DNA from 2 places in the Rhizobium sp. 05N49 genome. Region 1 is predicted to be linked to the other one. Evidence: riboswitches for the same ligand, from Rfam matches in the RefSeq annotation. Region 1 holds a riboswitch; the other holds the start of a gene.
The links. A riboswitch is a leader RNA that binds a small molecule or an ion and turns the genes downstream of it on or off. The one in region 1 is predicted to bind thiamine pyrophosphate.
Positions count from the first base shown of each region.

Region 2: linked by a shared signal. The riboswitch ahead of AC1DF8_RS07845 (YkoF family thiamine/hydroxymethylpyrimidine-binding protein) and the one ahead of thiM (hydroxyethylthiazole kinase) in region 1 are both predicted to bind thiamine pyrophosphate.

Region 1 covers NZ_JBFTME010000004.1:63,990-72,363, reverse strand. Annotated here, with positions in the region: gene AC1DF8_RS09965 (endonuclease/exonuclease/phosphatase family protein) at 1-252, shown strand, start outside; gene AC1DF8_RS09960 (hypothetical protein) at 698-1,150, shown strand; gene AC1DF8_RS09955 (pyridoxamine 5'-phosphate oxidase family protein) at 1,360-1,794, shown strand; gene AC1DF8_RS09950 (DUF4139 domain-containing protein) at 1,876-3,753, opposite strand; gene AC1DF8_RS09945 (aldehyde dehydrogenase (NADP(+))) at 3,976-5,499, shown strand; TPP riboswitch at 5,648-5,746, shown strand; gene thiM (hydroxyethylthiazole kinase) at 5,798-6,598, shown strand; gene thiE (thiamine phosphate synthase) at 6,595-7,230, shown strand; gene thiD (bifunctional hydroxymethylpyrimidine kinase/phosphomethylpyrimidine kinase) at 7,227-8,039, shown strand; gene AC1DF8_RS09925 (GNAT family N-acetyltransferase) at 8,223-8,374, shown strand, end outside.
Region 2 covers NZ_JBFTME010000003.1:114,166-122,539, forward strand. Annotated here, with positions in the region: gene AC1DF8_RS07820 (LysR family transcriptional regulator) at 1-374, opposite strand, end outside; gene AC1DF8_RS07825 (ArsR/SmtB family transcription factor) at 446-787, opposite strand; gene AC1DF8_RS07830 (SDR family oxidoreductase) at 889-1,659, opposite strand; gene soxR (redox-sensitive transcriptional activator SoxR) at 1,747-2,211, opposite strand; gene AC1DF8_RS07840 (NADPH-dependent FMN reductase) at 2,293-2,868, shown strand; TPP riboswitch at 3,057-3,170, shown strand; gene AC1DF8_RS07845 (YkoF family thiamine/hydroxymethylpyrimidine-binding protein) at 3,161-3,769, shown strand; gene AC1DF8_RS07850 (ABC transporter permease) at 3,783-4,574, shown strand; gene AC1DF8_RS07855 (ABC transporter ATP-binding protein) at 4,571-5,326, shown strand; gene AC1DF8_RS07860 (ABC transporter substrate-binding protein) at 5,334-6,341, shown strand; gene AC1DF8_RS07865 (acyltransferase family protein) at 6,407-7,597, shown strand; gene AC1DF8_RS07870 (sugar transferase) at 7,781-8,374, shown strand, end outside.

The DNA.
Region 1 (8,374 bases):
GAACCCGAAGCGCACGAACCGCTTTTCGGTCTCCTCGCAGAGGCCGGCTATCACTGGGAGACTGCCAACGATTTCGCGCTCACGCAGCGCACGCGCCCCGACGGAACGCCACAGCCTCCTTTTGCTCGCCTCGACTGGCTGTTTACCCGCGGCCTTTGGGCAAGCGACGCCGTAACTGTTGCTGCCGTCGACGCAGACGGAGCAGCAATCTCCGATCACGAACTGATCAAGGCGCATTTTTCCGCGCTCTGAGCCGCCGGAGGCGAAAGAGTCCACTAGCCGATCAATGGTGACGGTGGTCCGCCGTCACTTCGCCGGAAACCTTTCATGAAGTGTTGCATTCACGCACTAGCGGGGACGCTTTAGGCGTTGCTAACATTTCGGTGACTGGCGGGGGCCGGCTGCAAGCGTTCGACGAGGGAGCGCTTGCTCAAATGGGATGGCTGTGCATTGCGGATCCGCAGCCATCCCATACTCGCCCGGCTGAACAGCTCATCGCATCGGAGCCCACGCAGGCCCGATGAGCCCCCGAAAAAAATCACTCTCCTGGTGAAACCTGCAACCGGCAGTTTTTGCAAATTGGTCCGCCTGTCGGTCGATCATGAAATGAGAAACTCGTGACGGCACAAGTTCCTTTCGTCAATCGCGGAACAGTCGGATCGCGCCATCGTTATGTTCGCAACGGATGGAGGACAACATGTCTAACGTGTCACGAACAGGAAACGACGAGATCAACAACGCCACAAATCCGAACACGTTTGGGCGTTCGGTCGAAAGCAAGGCGCAGATCGCGGACGCGGCGGCGGAAAGTTCAACCCTCCCGGCAGGCGAGCCTCTTGGTATCTATCGACTTGAACCGATCGCGGCGGCAGATGATCCGAGATGGGAAAATTCGCCGGGCCACGGCGTCGTGGTGGTCGCAGCGAGAACGGCGGGTGATGCCCGGATCGTGGCGGCCGGGCGCGAGCTCGACTTCATGGAAGTCGATGCGGCACCTGCTGACGATGTCACCACGACGCATGCGAGCGCATTTCGCGACGACAAGCTTTACACGGTCGTCGAGATCGATCGAAATCGCACGGATGTCGTACGAGGTGTGATTGAAGGCGAAATCTCGGTTGATACGATCAGGCCTGTGCAGCCCGATTAAGTAAGGCGAGTATTTCGCGATGCTGGCTCCAAGGCCTCGCCTCCGTGAGCAAGCTTAGTTTTCCTGGATCCCGAGAATCGGCTGTTTCACTCGGTGTATCGGCGCCAGAGGCGCCGTACGGACCCATGGCATCGGGCGTTCAAGCGGGCCGCATATTCCATGGAACTTCGATCATCGCCGGTTGTTTTCACCTGGATTGGAGAACCACCATGGCATCAATGACAAAAGAAGAGCTGTCGAAGCATCTGAAGAAGCTGGATTTCTGCATGTTTTCGACACGTGGAGCCTCGAACCGGATCAGCACGCGGCCGATGAGCAACAATGGCGACGTCGAATATAACGGAGATTCCTGGTTCTTTTCCTATGCGGATACCCGCAAGATATCCGACATTCGGAAAGACAACGCGGTGCAGCTGACCTTCACTGCGCCACCGCATCTGCTCGGCAAACCGGGCATATTCATCGCGATCGATGGTAACGCTTCACTCATCGAGGACGTCTCGGAATTCGAGCGACATTGGGTCAAGGGACTGGAGCGATGGTTTCCCGAGGGCACCCAGACGCCTGGGCTTGCCTTGATCAAGGTTGCGGCACGTTCGATCCAATATTGGGACGGTGAAGAAAACGGCAAAGTCGAGGTCTGAGATCCGCAAGCGATGCCTCACCGACGCTGATAGTGCCGTCGGCGGCAGCAGGAATTGGCGCCCAACTCGTGCCAAGCCGATCTAGAGACGAGCTATTGCTTCCCCGAGCTCCTTGCGAAGCTTTTCAAGCCGATCTCGCGCCTCGTCCCTTTGCGCCCGCAACGCCTTGATCGACCTCTCCTGTTCCGTCAAGTCCTGAAGGAACTGCTGCTTGAGCGGTGTGTCACCGACAGAGGAAAGCAGGCCTGAAATCCGTGAGGATTCCGACGTTGCGTCTTCAATTGCCTGCATGACCGTAGCCAAGTCCCTCTCCGCTTCCTTTTGTGCCTTCCTTGCTGTCACAAGGCCCTGAAGTTTCGAGGCGATTTCCGGAGACGGCCCTTCATCGAGCCATTGCAGGATCACAGTGTCATCGATATCGGCAATCGCCTGCGTCTCGCTCTCGGCCATGCGCCATTCGATGGTCGTCGAAACCTTCTTGCCCGCAAGGACGATCACAGTTGCCCGCGCACCTTGCGGTGTCTCTTCCACGCCTTCGGACTTAACCAGTTCCCATCCTGCCATGCCCGGGTCTTCCGCGACAAACGTCCTGTCGGCATCAGCGCCCCAGACGGAGAAGGTCTTTCGCAGCCGTCGCTCCAGTGTGGCCTCGAGATAACCGTCCTTTACGATGACAGTTCGAAAGGAACTGGATATGGCGCTTGCCACTTCCTGCTCGATCTTCTGATCGGCGGCAAACGTCGCCTTTTCCACGCCGCCCGGCTTCACATTGCCTATGCGTGCGTCGCCGACATAACGCCCTTTGTCGTCATAGACTGCCGCCACCGCCGGCGGTAGCGAAGTCCCCGTGTCGTTGGTGAGCACGAGGGCTGCATCCGGATGTTGCGCACCATCGCGATAGAGAGCGACGAACTCTGCCTTTATCTCGCGATCCAAGATCGGCACGGAAATCGTCTCACCGTTCTTCAGGTCGTATACGCCGGGAAGATCGAAGTTTGCGACCACGTCGCCCTCGTCGGCAGTCGCACCGATGGTAGCGGCTGGAGCCGCCTCAACTGGAGCAGGAGCCTCGGCCAGCGGCTTGTTCGCCAGCGCGCCTCCAAACTTGCTACGTTTGGCGCCTCCAAGGTCCAGATAGGCGAAATCCACTTCCGAGCGTGATGGCCATGCTCTGGCATACAGTCTCTGACGAAGCGTCACGGGCTTGCCGGACGTCAGAGAAATGGAAACCCCATGCCAATCCTCGCCGGAGGCATTCTCAAGGACTGCCCAGGCTTGCAACCGGGCTTTGCCGTTGGCGTCAACAATGATCCTGTAGGACGGCTTCCAGAGCGGGGCGGCCACGACATAGGAGATATCTACGGCCGCCGACGCCTTGCCTTCGAGCGCGATGGTGACGGCCCGGCTTCCTTGCACGCCGTCACTCGACAACAGTTCCGCGGCTCGGGAAATCATCTCGGCGTCTTTGGGATCGTCGAGCTTGTAGGCCATGGCGCCACCGATCTCGGCAACGTCGAAGGCGCCGCTGTCCAGCATCACGGTCAGCCGTGCGCGTTGCTTCTCGCTCGCAGGCTCCACTCCGACGATGCGGCCCTTCACTCCGTTCGCAGAGACAGGCGCTCCTCTGAGAGACCGTAACACATCCGCCGCCGAATCCAGATCCTGCGGCTTGATCGGAAGCACCTTGAATGTTTCGTCCACCATGTCTGGGCCGGTGGTCGAAAGGCCCTTTACGGGCGCAGGCCCCGATACGACGAGGGTCTTGAGAAAGTCATCCATCTGATCTGTCGGCACGTCGATGACAGCATTGCCGTCCTCTCCGACATTAAGACTGCGCACATATTCGGCAACTCCGCCTGACGACAGCCGGATCGACTTGATCGTCCCGGTTTGGGCAAATGCGGTTGTGGAGAGCAGTACTGCGGTAAGTGCCGCACAGGCAACGGATGCGTATTTCATGGAGCCCCCTCGATTAATCCCGAGCGAGAATGAGCGTAAAAAAGGGGCGGCATTTCGGCATACGATTGCTTTTCCGCAAGCTCGCGCCCACCCCTTGTCGAGACGCGACCACGTCTCTGCCGGAGATCTCCATCTTCGATGCGATATCGGGAAAGATGTCGTGAAATTGAGAAGACGAACGCCTATATACGTCGCTCGAATCTGTTTGAAAGGAAATCCGTCATGACTATCAATGGAAGCCTGCTCGTCGCGGGATCGGAGAAGCGCGGCACGCGCGGCGAGCTCTACGGTGTCGAAGCAGCCACGGGGACGGCGCTGCCCGTCTCTTTCGGTGGCGCCTCCGCCGAAGACGTCGAAGAGGCGACCAGGCTTGCATGGGAGGCCTTCGCTTCCTACCGGGAAACCGATCTCGAAACACGGGCTGCCTTTCTTGAAACCATCGCCAGCGAGATCGAGGCCATCGGCGACGAGCTGATCGTGCGGGCAATGGCGGAAACCGGACTTCCGCGCGGACGTCTCGAGGGTGAGCGCGGCCGCACGATGGGACAGCTTCGGCTATTTGCGAAAGAGGTGCGCGAAGGCCGCTTCCAGGAGCTTCGCTTCGACGGCGCGGATCCCTCCCGCAAGCCGGTTCCGAAGCCTGACCTGCGCCTGCGCAACGTTCCTCTGGGACCTGTCGCGGTTTTCGGCGCATCGAACTTTCCGCTCGCCTTCTCCGTCGCCGGCGGTGACACGGCATCTGCGCTCGCAGCGGGATGCCCGGTCGTCGTCAAGGCGCATTCCGCTCACCCGGGCACATCGGAACTGGTCGGCCGCGCCGTTCAGCGAGCCGTTGCCAAGGCTGGTCTGCATGCCGGCACGTTTGCGCTCCTCTTCGATACCGGCTTCGAAGTCGGTCAGAAACTGGTGGCCGATGCCAGAATCCGCGCCGTCGGCTTCACGGGCTCGCGCCGCGGAGGCACTGCGCTGATGAAGATCTCTTCCGAGCGCAAGCAGCCGATCCCGGTCTATGCCGAAATGAGCAGCATCAACCCGGTCATCTTCTTCCCCAACGCGCTGAAAACCCGCGCGGCGGAGATTGCAACGGCTTTCGTAAGCTCGCTTGTCCTCGGTGCCGGGCAGTTCTGCACCAATCCCGGCCTCATTCTCGCCGTCGACAGCGAAGGCCTAGACACGTTCATTGCCAAGGCGCGGGAGCTTCTGCCCGATGTCGGCGCCCAGACGATGCTCACAGGCTCCATCGCCAAGGCGTTCTGTGATGGCGTTGCCCGACTGGAAAAGCACCCCGAAGTCCGGCTCGTTGCCAATGGCAAGCCCGGCAGCGAATTCGAAGGCACGGCCGCTCTCTTCGAGACGACAGCTGCTGCATTCCTTGCACATCACGAGCTGCAGGACGAGGTCTTCGGTGCAGCCGGCCTTATCGTGCGCTGCCGTGATCTCGCCGAACTCGAGCGCGTCCTCGACGGTCTCGAAGGCCAGCTGACCGTTGCCCTGCACATTACGAGCGAAGACGAACAGGACGCCAAGCGCCTCGTTCCAAAGCTGGAAATGCTTGCCGGACGCCTGCTCGTCAACGGCTTCGGAACCGGCGTGGAAGTATCGCCCGCCATGGTGCACGGCGGCCCCTACCCGGCAACGGCCGATGGCAGATCGACCTCCGTCGGGACGCTCGCCATCTACAGGTTCCTGCGTCCGGTTTCGTATCAGGACTTTACGACGACCCTGCTTCCAGCGCCGCTGCGTTGATCAAGTAGAGCAGCCGGACCTTAAACCGGCATCTGAAAATTGCACCACGGGCGCTCAGGCGGCCCGTGGTACGCATTGGCAAAACCTCAGTCTCAAAATCGTCATTTTGCCGATGACAGCGACGCCATTCTCTGCAAGAAAGAGTGCTGTTGAGAGACAGGGGCGCCCGTTTGCGAAAGCGGGCTGAGAAGCACCCTTCGAACCTGAACCGGATAATGCCGGCGGAGGGAGTCGCTCGGGTCGCCATCTGCTTCATCGCATGATCGTTCCCGCGCCTGCCCCGCCTGAAAGGGGTACTATGGAGAACAAGACACCCGGAGCACTGTTGACGGCGATGCGGGCGAAGCCACCGCTCGTGCAGTGCATCACCAATTACGTGGCCATGAACATCGCCGCCAATGTGGTCCTTGCGGCGGGTGCATCGCCTGCCATGGTCCACGCCGCCGAAGAAGCCGGCGAGTTTGCCGCAATCGCCGGCGCTTTGACCGTCAATATCGGCACGCTCTCCACCCAGTGGATCGACGGCATGCATGCGGCGGCAAAGGCTGCAAACGCGAGCGGCAAACCTTGGGTCCTTGATCCGGTTGCCCATTATGCGACATCCTTCCGCCGCAAGGCAGTTGCCGATCTGCTGGCGCTTCGCCCGACGATCATCCGCGGCAATGCTTCTGAAATCATCGCGCTTGCCGGTGGCGAGAGCCGCGGCCAAGGCGTCGACAGCCGCGACCCGGTTGAGCAGGCAGAAGCGTCCGCCCGGCTGCTTGCCGAACGGCACGGCGCGGTCGTCGCGGTCACCGGCGTGGTGGATTTCGTGACCGATGGTGCGCAGGCGCTGCGCATTGAAGGCGGCTCGCCGTTGATGCCGCAGGTGACTGCGCTCGGCTGTTCGCTCACCTGCCTCACCGGCGCCTTTGCCGCCACCATTCCCGCCGATCCTTTCGCAGCCGCTGTCGCAGCACTTTCTACCTTCGCGGTTGCCGGCGAAGAGGCAGCCAAGGATGCTGCCGGCCCCGGCTCCTTCTCCTGGCGGTTCCTCGATCAGCTCGCCGCGCTCGATGGAGCAAAGCTCGATGCAAAAGTCAGGATCAACGCCGCATGAAACGCTTCGATCTTTCCCTCTATCTGGTCCTCGATCCCGATCTCTGCGCCGATATCGGCATGGTCGAGACGGCGCGGCTTGCCGTTGCCGGCGGCGCCGCGATGGTGCAGCTTCGTGACAAGCATGGCGGGACGGCAAGGATGATCGAGACCGGTCTGGCGCTGAAGGAGATCCTGAAGGATACCGGCGCTTTGCTCGTCATCAACGACGACGTCGAGGCAGCCATCGCGATCGGCGCCGACGGGCTGCATATCGGCCAGGATGATATGGGGCCAGCCGTCGCCCGGGCGATGATCGGCCCGGACATGATCCTTGGTCTGTCAGCCGAGAGCGAAGCGCTGGCAGCGGCCATCGATCCCGCTATCGTCGACTATGCCGGCATCGGCCCAATCTTTGCGACACCCACCAAGGCAGACCACAAGCAGCCGATCGGCTTTGACGGGTTGGCGAGACTGGTGAAAACCGCCCCCGTTCCGACGGTTGCAATCGGCGGCTTGAAGAGCGAGCATGTCGCTTCCGTCTTCGCGGCCGGAGCCGATGGGCTTGCTGTCGTCTCGGCGATCTGCGGCACGCAGGATCCGCGAGCCGCGACGATCCGCATCGCCGAGGAAATCCGAAAGGTCCGCCGATGATCCGCAACGTCCTGTCTATCGCCGGCTCCGATCCATCCGGTGGCGCCGGCATCCAGGCCGATCTCAAGGCTTTCTCTGCTCGCGGCGTCTATGGCATGGCGGCGCTGACGGCGCTGACGGCGCAGAATACGCAAGGGGTGACGGGCGTGCATCTTGTCCCGCCCCACTTCGTCGCCCAGCAGATCAAGGCGGTCTTTGCCGATGTGCGCGTCGATGCGGTCAAGATCGGCATGATCGCCAATGCCGGCATTGCCGAAGCCGTTGCCGAGGCGCTGGCGCCTCATCGCGGCATTCCCATCGTCGTCGATCCTGTCATGATCGCCAAGGGCGGAGCGGCACTCCTCGACCCGCAGGCTGTCGATGCGCTGACGAAGCACCTGCTGCCGCTTGCGACGCTGCTCACCCCCAACCTGCCGGAAGCCGCAGCGCTGCTGCACGAAGAGGTTGCCGAAAGCCGCGAGCAGATGGCCTCGCAAGCCAAGCGCCTGCGAGCGCTCGGCCCTGCCGCTGTGTTGGTCAAGGGCGGTCATCTCGAGAGCAATGAAAGTCCCGACATATTGGCAACCGACTCCGGCCGGCATTGGTTCGAGGCGAAACGCGTCCCCACGAAGAATACACACGGGACCGGCTGCACACTTTCCAGCGCACTCGCCGCCGAGCTCGCAAAGGGTGCTTCGCCGCAAGCGGCTGTTTCGACTGCGAAAACATATCTTGCGCTAGCAGTCGCTGCCGCGGGCGAGCTGGCGGTCGGCTCTGGCCATGGACCGGTTCATCATTTCCATGCCCTGTGGAAAGACGCCGGGCTCTGAGCCGGATCACAGACCCGATAATGTCCAACGGCCCGGTTAAACCGGGCCGTTTTGTTTTGCCTACCCCCAGTTGAACCAGGATTGCCTGCCAAAAAGCCTGTTGACATGGCCGCTCGGATATCGAAAGTTATGTCATTAAAAAGGGATACATTCCGTAATAACGGAATAATTGGAGGAATTCGGGTGCCGGACCTGCTTGTGAGCTTATATTCCACGAAGCTCGCCGAACTGAAAGAGAAGGCCGGCTCCATCGGCATTGTGATCCGTCCAGCCCTGCCGCCGGAACTTCATGTCGTCGCTACCTGGGTGCGCGAACATTTCAGCGAAAACTGGGC
Region 2 (8,374 bases), on a different contig from region 1:
CGCGAGACGATGGAGAAGGTGACGTCGGGATGCCGTTCCTGGAAGGGCGTCGTGATTCGCGACAGCATGGCGAGCGCGGTCGGAATGGAAGCCAGGCGCAGATGGCCGGAGAGACCCGTGCGGGCGGCGCGCATTTCCTCGCGCATGGTACGCGTGTCACCGACAATGCGCCGGGCCCATTCGAGCACGCGCTGGCCCTCGGGCGTCAACCCTTGAAAGCGGGAGCCGCGCTGCACCAGCATGACCCCCAGCTGATCTTCAAGCTGGCGAATGGCGGCCGAGAGCGTGGGCTGGGAAACGCCGCATTCCTCTGCCGCACGACCGAAATGTTTCTCGTTGGCGAGTGCGATGAAGAATTCCAGCTTGTCGATCATCCGGCCTCCTGCCGAATTCGGGATGAGGCCTATCTTTGCGACTTGAAGGCCGCTTCGCAAGAGCCGCGGCTTCAGACCTTTTCAACAACCGGGAAGAGACTGAACAGTGATTCGAGGAAAGCCAGAACGCTTTCATTTCCCATGCTGTAATAGACGAGCCGTCCTTCACGACGCGTGTTGACGAGGCCTTCGAGCCTCAGTCGCGCAAGCTGCTGAGACACCATAGCCTGCTGTATACCAAGGATATCCTCGATCTCGCCAACCGTTTTTTCCCCTTCCGAAAGGATACAGAGGATGAGCAACCGGGTCTGATGGGCTAGCGCCTTCAGGAGATCACTCGCCTCGTGGGCTTTATCAGCAAGCTTCTGCAAGTCCTGGCTGGTCATGCCCAGCTTCGGTTTAGGCAATGGCATTTGCTTCTCGGAAGGAGGTAATAGGGTAGATCAGTACAATATCATATTCGCAGAAGCGAATTGGTCAAAAGTCGTCAAATACCAAAAAAAGTCCAACCAAATCAGCAGATAAGCTGGCCGCCATTGATCTCCAGAACCTGACCGGTGATGTAGCCGGACAACGATGGCGCGGCCAGGAAGAGATAGGCCGGGGCGCAATCTTCCGACGTTCCGAGCCGCTGCAGCGGGATCGACTTGCGTGTCTGTTCCAGTTTTTCGCGGGATGAATAGCGTGCATGGAAATCGGTATCGATCGTACCGGGCGAGACGCAGTTGACCCTTATATCGTCAGGCGCGAGCTCGCGGGCAAGCGCCTTCGAATAGGTCGCGACGAAGGCCTTTGATGCGGAATAGATCGCCGAACCGGGACTACCGCCCGTTATCGCGGAAATCGAGACCGTGTTGACGATGGCGGCACCCTGCGCGGCCCGGAGCGCGGGAAGCAGGGCCCGGGTGAGCTCCACCACCGACGTCTGGTTGAGGCGCACGACGGTCTCATAATCGGCATCGGTCAGTTCACCGGCGGGAAAACGCCCATGCATCGTGCCGGCATTGTTGACCAGCACATGCACCTTGTCGAAGAAATCGAGCGCCTCTTGCGCAAACTTCGCAGCCCCGCCCTGCTGCAGGAAATCCGCCGGCAAAAGCAGGGCCCGGCGTTCCGATTCGGCAGTCAGCAGAAAATCCGGCAGTTCGCGCTCCCCGTCGCGCCCGGTATGGACAAGCACGCGCGCACCGCAATCCAGAAACTGTCGGGCAACTTCGAGGCCGATACCGCGGCCGGCACCCGTCACGACGACATTGCGGTTTTCGAATAACTTGGGATGAAACACGAAGTTCTCCTCATTTGCGGGCCGGTCCGCCGCTTGCGCTATCACGCCTAACATATGCGGGCATCAGCCAAAAGAAAGTTCGAAGATCTAGGCACCCGGGTCGAGCAGCCGCGCACCGGCGCCCTGTCTGCCAAGTACATCGAAGGGATTGCGCAGCGGGCAGGCGTCGATAGAGAGGCAACCGCAGCCGATGCAGCTCGTCAGATGATCGCGTAACAGGCTGAGCTGCCTGATGCGGATATCGAGATTGTCCTTCCAGAGCCTTGATAACCTCTGCCAGTCCTCGACTGTCGGCGTACGGCTCTGCGGCAGGGTTTCGAACGCAGTCTGAATTTCAGAGAGCGGAATGCCAACGCGTTGCGCCACCTTGATGATGCCGAGACGCCGCAGCACGTCGCGGCCGTAGCGCCGCTGGTTGCCGCGGGTGCGAATGCTGAAGATCAGCCCTTTCGCTTCGTAGAAATGCAGGGCGGAAACCGCAAGTCCGCTGCGCTCTGCCACCTCGCCCACCGTCAGAAGTTTGCTCAAGGAGAATCCCGGATTCTGCTGCATGACCCATTGACCTCAATATTAGTTTAGGTTTTATAGACTGCGCTCCCGAGGCCGTAAAGCCGAGATAAGAAGGAGCAATGCATGCACAAACCCATGAGGCTTGCCGTCATCTATGGCAGCACGCGCGAGGGACGCATCTGCGACAGGGTGGTGAAGTGGCTCGAAAGAGAGCTGGCCCGCTTTCCGCAATTCGAGATCGACATCATCGACCCGCTGGCATTTTCACTGCCGCGAGAGCATTTACCGCATCATCCGGAGGCAAGGCGGCTTGCGGACAGGCTTCATCAGGCCGATGGTTTCATCCTCGTCACCCCGGAATACAACCACAGCTTCACCGCTTCCCTGAAATTCCTCATCGATCTCTTCGCCGAACCCTGGCACGGAAAGCCGATCGCCTTCGTCTGTTATGGCGGCATATCCGGCGGATTGCGGGCAGTCGAACAACTTCGCCTCGTTTTTGCGGAGCTTCACGCCGTCACGATCTGCGATGCCGTGAGTTTCAATTCCCCCTGGCGCCGTTTCGACAATGAGGGCCGGCTGCAGGATCCGCAGGAAGCTCTGCGCAGGCTTTCCCGAATGATGTCCCAGCTGCAATGGTGGACTGAGGCCCTGGTCGCCGCCCGCAGCGACACGCCCTATGCCGGCGTCGCCGCCTGAGACAAAGACATCCGGCTCCGTCTCTGGCAGGTACGGACCGGCTGGACACCCGGACAGGACCTCCGTCCGGGTGTTTCCCCTCGGGCACCTTACAAAGTGCGCCTGAACTGCACGCGCCTCTTGGCGACCGCATAGCCGGGTAGGAATTTTACGGTTGCGGTACCGCAGGCCGGGTGATAGCTTCCGCCACAATTTCACGGGGGAGCTCCGAATTGCCGGGGCTGAGATGTGAGGCGCATGCCTCCGGACCCTTTAAAGCTGATCTGGGTAATGCCAGCGGAGCGAGGTCCAATTGTTTTCCGGCGCACAAGTGTCTCTATATCCGATGTCCGGCAATTTCGTCGGCATCATCCTTGACGCGATCAAGGCTCTCGAGCCCTATCGCGATCATCTTCGCATCGAAACCGATGATATTTCCACGCTGATGGTCGGCCCGCCCGACGTGCTGTTTGCCGCCATGCGCGACCTCTTCGTCTCGGCTGCCGCAAGTGGCGAGCATTGCGTATTGTCCGCCGCGATCTCGCGCGGCTGCCCCGGCGAACCGGATGATGCAATCTGCGGCGCCGGCCTGTCCTCAAGCCGCTCCGAGCCGCTCGCCGAGCGCGTGGAGGCCGCGATCGCAGCAGTCAGGGATACGACCGAGACTGGTCAACCAACGGCGGCCCAATTTTCTCTCTATGTCATGGGAACTGGCACCCATATGGACGAGATTTACGGCTGCATCGATTTCCTGAAGCGCTCGGGCACATTCGACCGCTCGAAGAATTTCTGCACCAAGCTGCGCGGCGACGCCGGCGCGATCTTCGCGACCATCCATGAAGCTTTCTATCGCTTTGGCGATCCCGAAGGTCACGTGACACTGGATATCACGGTCTCCGCGAACAGCCCGAGCAAAGCCTGAGACGCCTGACGGCATGACCCTATCGAAACCGGATTCGACATTTGCGCCACTGAGGCGGGCCTTGCCCGCCATTCTCGCCATGCTTGCCTTCCTGGCTGTCTGGGAGCTCTATGTCGATCTCTCCGGCATCAAGCCCTCGATCCTGCCCTCACCTTCGCGTATCCTTACACAGGGCTGGCTGAACAGGCAGGCGCTGCTCGACAACACCTGGCCGACGCTCGGCGCGACGCTCGGCGGTTTTGCTTTGTCGCTCGTCTTCGCCTTCGCCTCGTCGGTACTGATGGATTTCGTGCCATTCATGCGCCGTGCGCTGCTGCCGCTCTTCATCGTCAGCCAGACATTGCCGCTGGTCGCGATCGCTCCCCTCGTCGTACTCTGGTTCGGTTTCGGGCTGCTGCCGAAGCTTCTGCTCGTCGCTCTCGTTACCTTCTTTCCGCTGCTGGTCGCCCTGCTTCAGGGCTATGAAGCGACGGACCGGGATATTGCCGAGCTTCTGAGTTCCATGAAGGCAAGTCGCTGGCGCATCTTCTGCCTGGCACGGCTCCCTTCCGCCATGCCTTTCTTCTTTGCCGGCCTGCGTATTTCGATCACCTATGCCGTGGTCGGCGCCATCTTCTCCGAATATGCAGGCGCCGCGCGCGGCCTCGGGATCTATATCCTCAACGCCAAGAACAATTTCCGGCCCGACCTCGTCCTCGCCGCCGTCGTCGTCAGCGCTCTTCTGACCCTTTGCCTCTTCGGCCTCACCCTGGCGGTGCAGCGTTTCGTCATGCCCTGGCAATCCGCTGCGGAGAAACGCCGATGAACGCGATGCTCGAGCTGAAGAATGTGTCGAAATCCCTCGACGGCATGGAAGTGCTGAAGGACATTTCTCTTCATATCGCCAGAGGTGAATTCGTCTCGATCGTCGGCCCATCCGGCTCCGGCAAGTCGACGATCCTGCGGCTGCTGACACAGGCGCTGCAGGCCGACAAGGGAGAGATTGTCTTCGACGGCATCCAGCTCTCGCAGGCCGCGCATGCATTCGCCTTCATGCCCCAGCGCGATGCGCTGATGCCGTGGCGAAGCGTCATCGACAACGCGATCCTCGGCCTCGAAGTGCACGGCATGCCCCGCAGCCAAGCGCGCGCCGTGGCCGCCCCGCTCTTTGAACGCTTCGGACTTGCCGGCTTCGAAAATCACTATCCCGCGGCCCTTTCGGGCGGCATGCGCCAGCGTGCGGCCCTGCTGCGCACGGTGATCCAGCGGCAGGACATGCTGCTGCTCGACGAGCCTTTCGGGGCACTCGATGCGCTAACCCGCACCCAGATGCAGGAATGGCTGCAGGGCATGTGGACCGGTCATCGATGGACGGCCCTGCTGATTACCCATGACGTACGGGAAGCCGTCTTCCTGTCCGATCGTATCTATGTGCTGTCCGCCCGTCCGGCTGCCGTGATCAGGGAGTTCAAGGTGCCGCTCGCAAGACCGCGGACGCTTGCAGATCTCGGCTCCCCGGCCGCTCAGGCGATCGAAACTGAAATTCTTCAAACATTGCTGCATCCGCAAAGAACCTGAGGAGGTCCTGATGCTTCTCACCCGCCGACAGACCCTTTTTGCCGCCATGGCCGCAAGCCTTGCCGGCCGCACCGCCTTCGCGCAATCCTCCCCAAAGGTGCGTATCGCGCTCGACTGGACACCGAACACCAACCATATCGGCATCTATGTCGCCAAGGCGAAGGGCTTCTATGAGGCCGCCGGCATCGATGTCGAGATCCTGCCCTATGCCGATACGAGTGCCGGCACGTTGGTCGCAAATGGTGTTGCCGATTTCGGGATTTGCGGAGAGATCGAGACCTTTACCCAGCGCGCCGCGGGCGCCGATGTGAAACTCGTCTATGCCGTCGTGCAGACGGAAACCGGCAGGTTGATCTTCAAGGGCGGCCGCAACGATATCAAGAGTCCGAAAGATCTTGATGGCAAGACCTATGGCGGCTTTGGCGGCGCATGGGAGGAGGCACTCGTCTCTGCGATGATCCGCAACGACGGCGGCAAGGGCACCTTCCAGAATGTCACGCTCGGCACCTCGGCCTATGAGGCGCTCGACAACGGCGCGGTGGACTTTACACTGGAAATCTACACCTGGGAGGGTATTGCCGCCCAGCTGGAGAACCGGCAGGTCGGACGCTGGCGCTATAGCGACCATGGAATTCCCGACGAACAGACGACCGCAATCGCTTCCAGCGATGCCTATCTTTCGGCCAATCCGAAAAATGCCCGCGCCTTTGTCCAGGCAACACTCAAAGGTTATGCCTATTCGGTCGACAATCAGGACGAGGCCTGTGATCTCCTGATTGCCGGCAGCAACGGCGCGCTGCTGAATACCGATCTGGTCAAGGCATCGCAAAAGGCCCTGGTCGAAGGTCGTTTCCTAAAGGGTGACAACGGCGCGATCGGCATCATCGATGCGGCCAAGGCCGAAGCGATCGGCACGTTCCTATTCGACCATGGCATCCTGCTCGATGCCAATGGTGAGGCGCTGAAGGAAAAGCCCGACTTTTCCGCCTATTACACGAACGATCTGCTTGGCTGAGATGACCCCGCCCTTGCCGGCAGCAGCTTTCCGCTGCAAAGTCCGGCGAGGAGCGAGGGAGTGACATGCAGCAGCAGGACCGGGTAGCCGGAGCAGATTTCTTGCGTGCAACCGCTTGCCTGCTTGTCCTCATCCACCACCTTGTTCTGCGCATCGACCTTAACAAGACCGAAGGGTTTCAGCCGGCGCTGACCGCCCTGCGCTTCGGCAATTTCGGCGTCGCAATCTTCTTTATCCTCAGCGGCTTTCTGCTGGCCTTGCCGTTCTGGCATTCCCTTGATGCCGGTTATGCAATACCTGACCTGCGCACCTATGTGCTGCGTCGAGCGGCCCGCGTCGTGCCCGGCTATTGGGTAGCTTTGACCGCAGGTTTTATCCTCAGCATCACATTGCTTGGGCATGCGCTGACACCGGAACTCGTCATGCGTTATGTGAGCGGTCTCCTGTTCATGAGCCAGTGGCACTGGCGCACCTTCTTTCCTGTCGAAGGCAACGGCCCGCTCTGGTCCATATCCTTCGAAGTAACGAGCTATGTGCTGCTGCCGCTTGGTTTCCTTTGGCTTTTCGCTATCCCGGAAAAACGCCGCACTCCGCTGATCACGCGCCTTGCCTGGCTCGTCATCATTGCTGTGGCGCTGCTTGCCCACGAGACTTTCCGCACGCTTGTTCCTCCCAATGAGATTGATCGTGGCTGGCAATATGGCATGCAGGGCGGCGCAAAGGAGTGGATGCCAAACTACAATCCCTTCGGTTTCTTCGCGATTTTTGCGCTCGGTGCGCTCGCGGCAGGCCTTCACACGATACTGCCGCGAAAGCGTCAGATCCTGTTCGACATCATTGCCTTCGCCTGCCTGGTCATCGCCGGCCTCCAGCTGCCGCTTTCGACGGGAGGCCCGTGGGAAGCCTATGGATGGCTCGGCATCCCTTACGTCTTTCCGCTGTTCCCACTCATGACCGCGGTTGCGCTCGTTGCCCTCTCGCGCTCCACCCTGCTTGCGGCGTTGCTCGACAACGCCTTCGTGCGCTTCACGGCAACCGTCTCTTTCGGCATCTACATCTGGCAGGACATCGTACTGACCACGATGCAGACGATCTCACCGGCCATATTCGGGATCGGTAAGGACAACCCCCTGCGCGATTGGCTTATTGGTTGTGCCCTTGCGACGACGATTGTCTTTCTTCTCGCAAGCCTCAGTTATTTCGCTCTCGAGCGGCAGGCAATACGACGCGCCGCACGCATAACGCGCAAGAATTAAGCCTTTACGCAATATAGTTAATTCCTAACCAGCCAAAAATATCAGGGACATATTTCGAAATACTCCCAAATTTGGCTCAATTAGGGTAAGGAAAACATTAAAGAAGCGGGTGACAAACCGACCCGGTCCATGTATTTGTGCCAGCGCGACGCACTATTCCAGTATTTCCACGGACGTTGCTTAATGAACGTGTTTACTTCAAATAAGCTTCAAGACACGGCTTTCTCAGTAAAGACAGTGAAGATGAAGGCTCCCGACGCAGCGAATTCCAATATTCGCCAGCCGGAAAGCTTTGCCTCATTGGATGGCGGAGGCTGGCTTCAGCTTGGCTTGAAGAGAGCTTTCGACATTTTCGGCGCAACGAGCGCGCTCATCATCCTGTTCCCCGTCCTTCTGACGATCGCCCTCCTCATTGTGATCGACGATGGCGGGCCTGTGTTTTTCCGGCAGATTCGTTGGGGGCGGAAGGGCAGCAAGATCACTGTCTACAAGTTCCGCTCCATGCGGGCGGATCTCTGCGATCCCACCGGCGTCGAACAAACCGTCAAGGGTGATCGGCGCGTGACGCGGATCGGCGCCTTCTTGCGCAAGACCAATATCGATGAACTGCCCCAGCTTCTCAACGTCATTAAGGGCGATATGTCGCTCGTCGGTCCCCGTTGCCACGCCATCAACATGCGCGCGGCCGGTATGCTCTACGAGGAACTGGTGCCTGAATATCATTACCGCCATCTGATGCGGCCAGGTATTACCGGCCTTGCCCAGACGCGCGGCTGG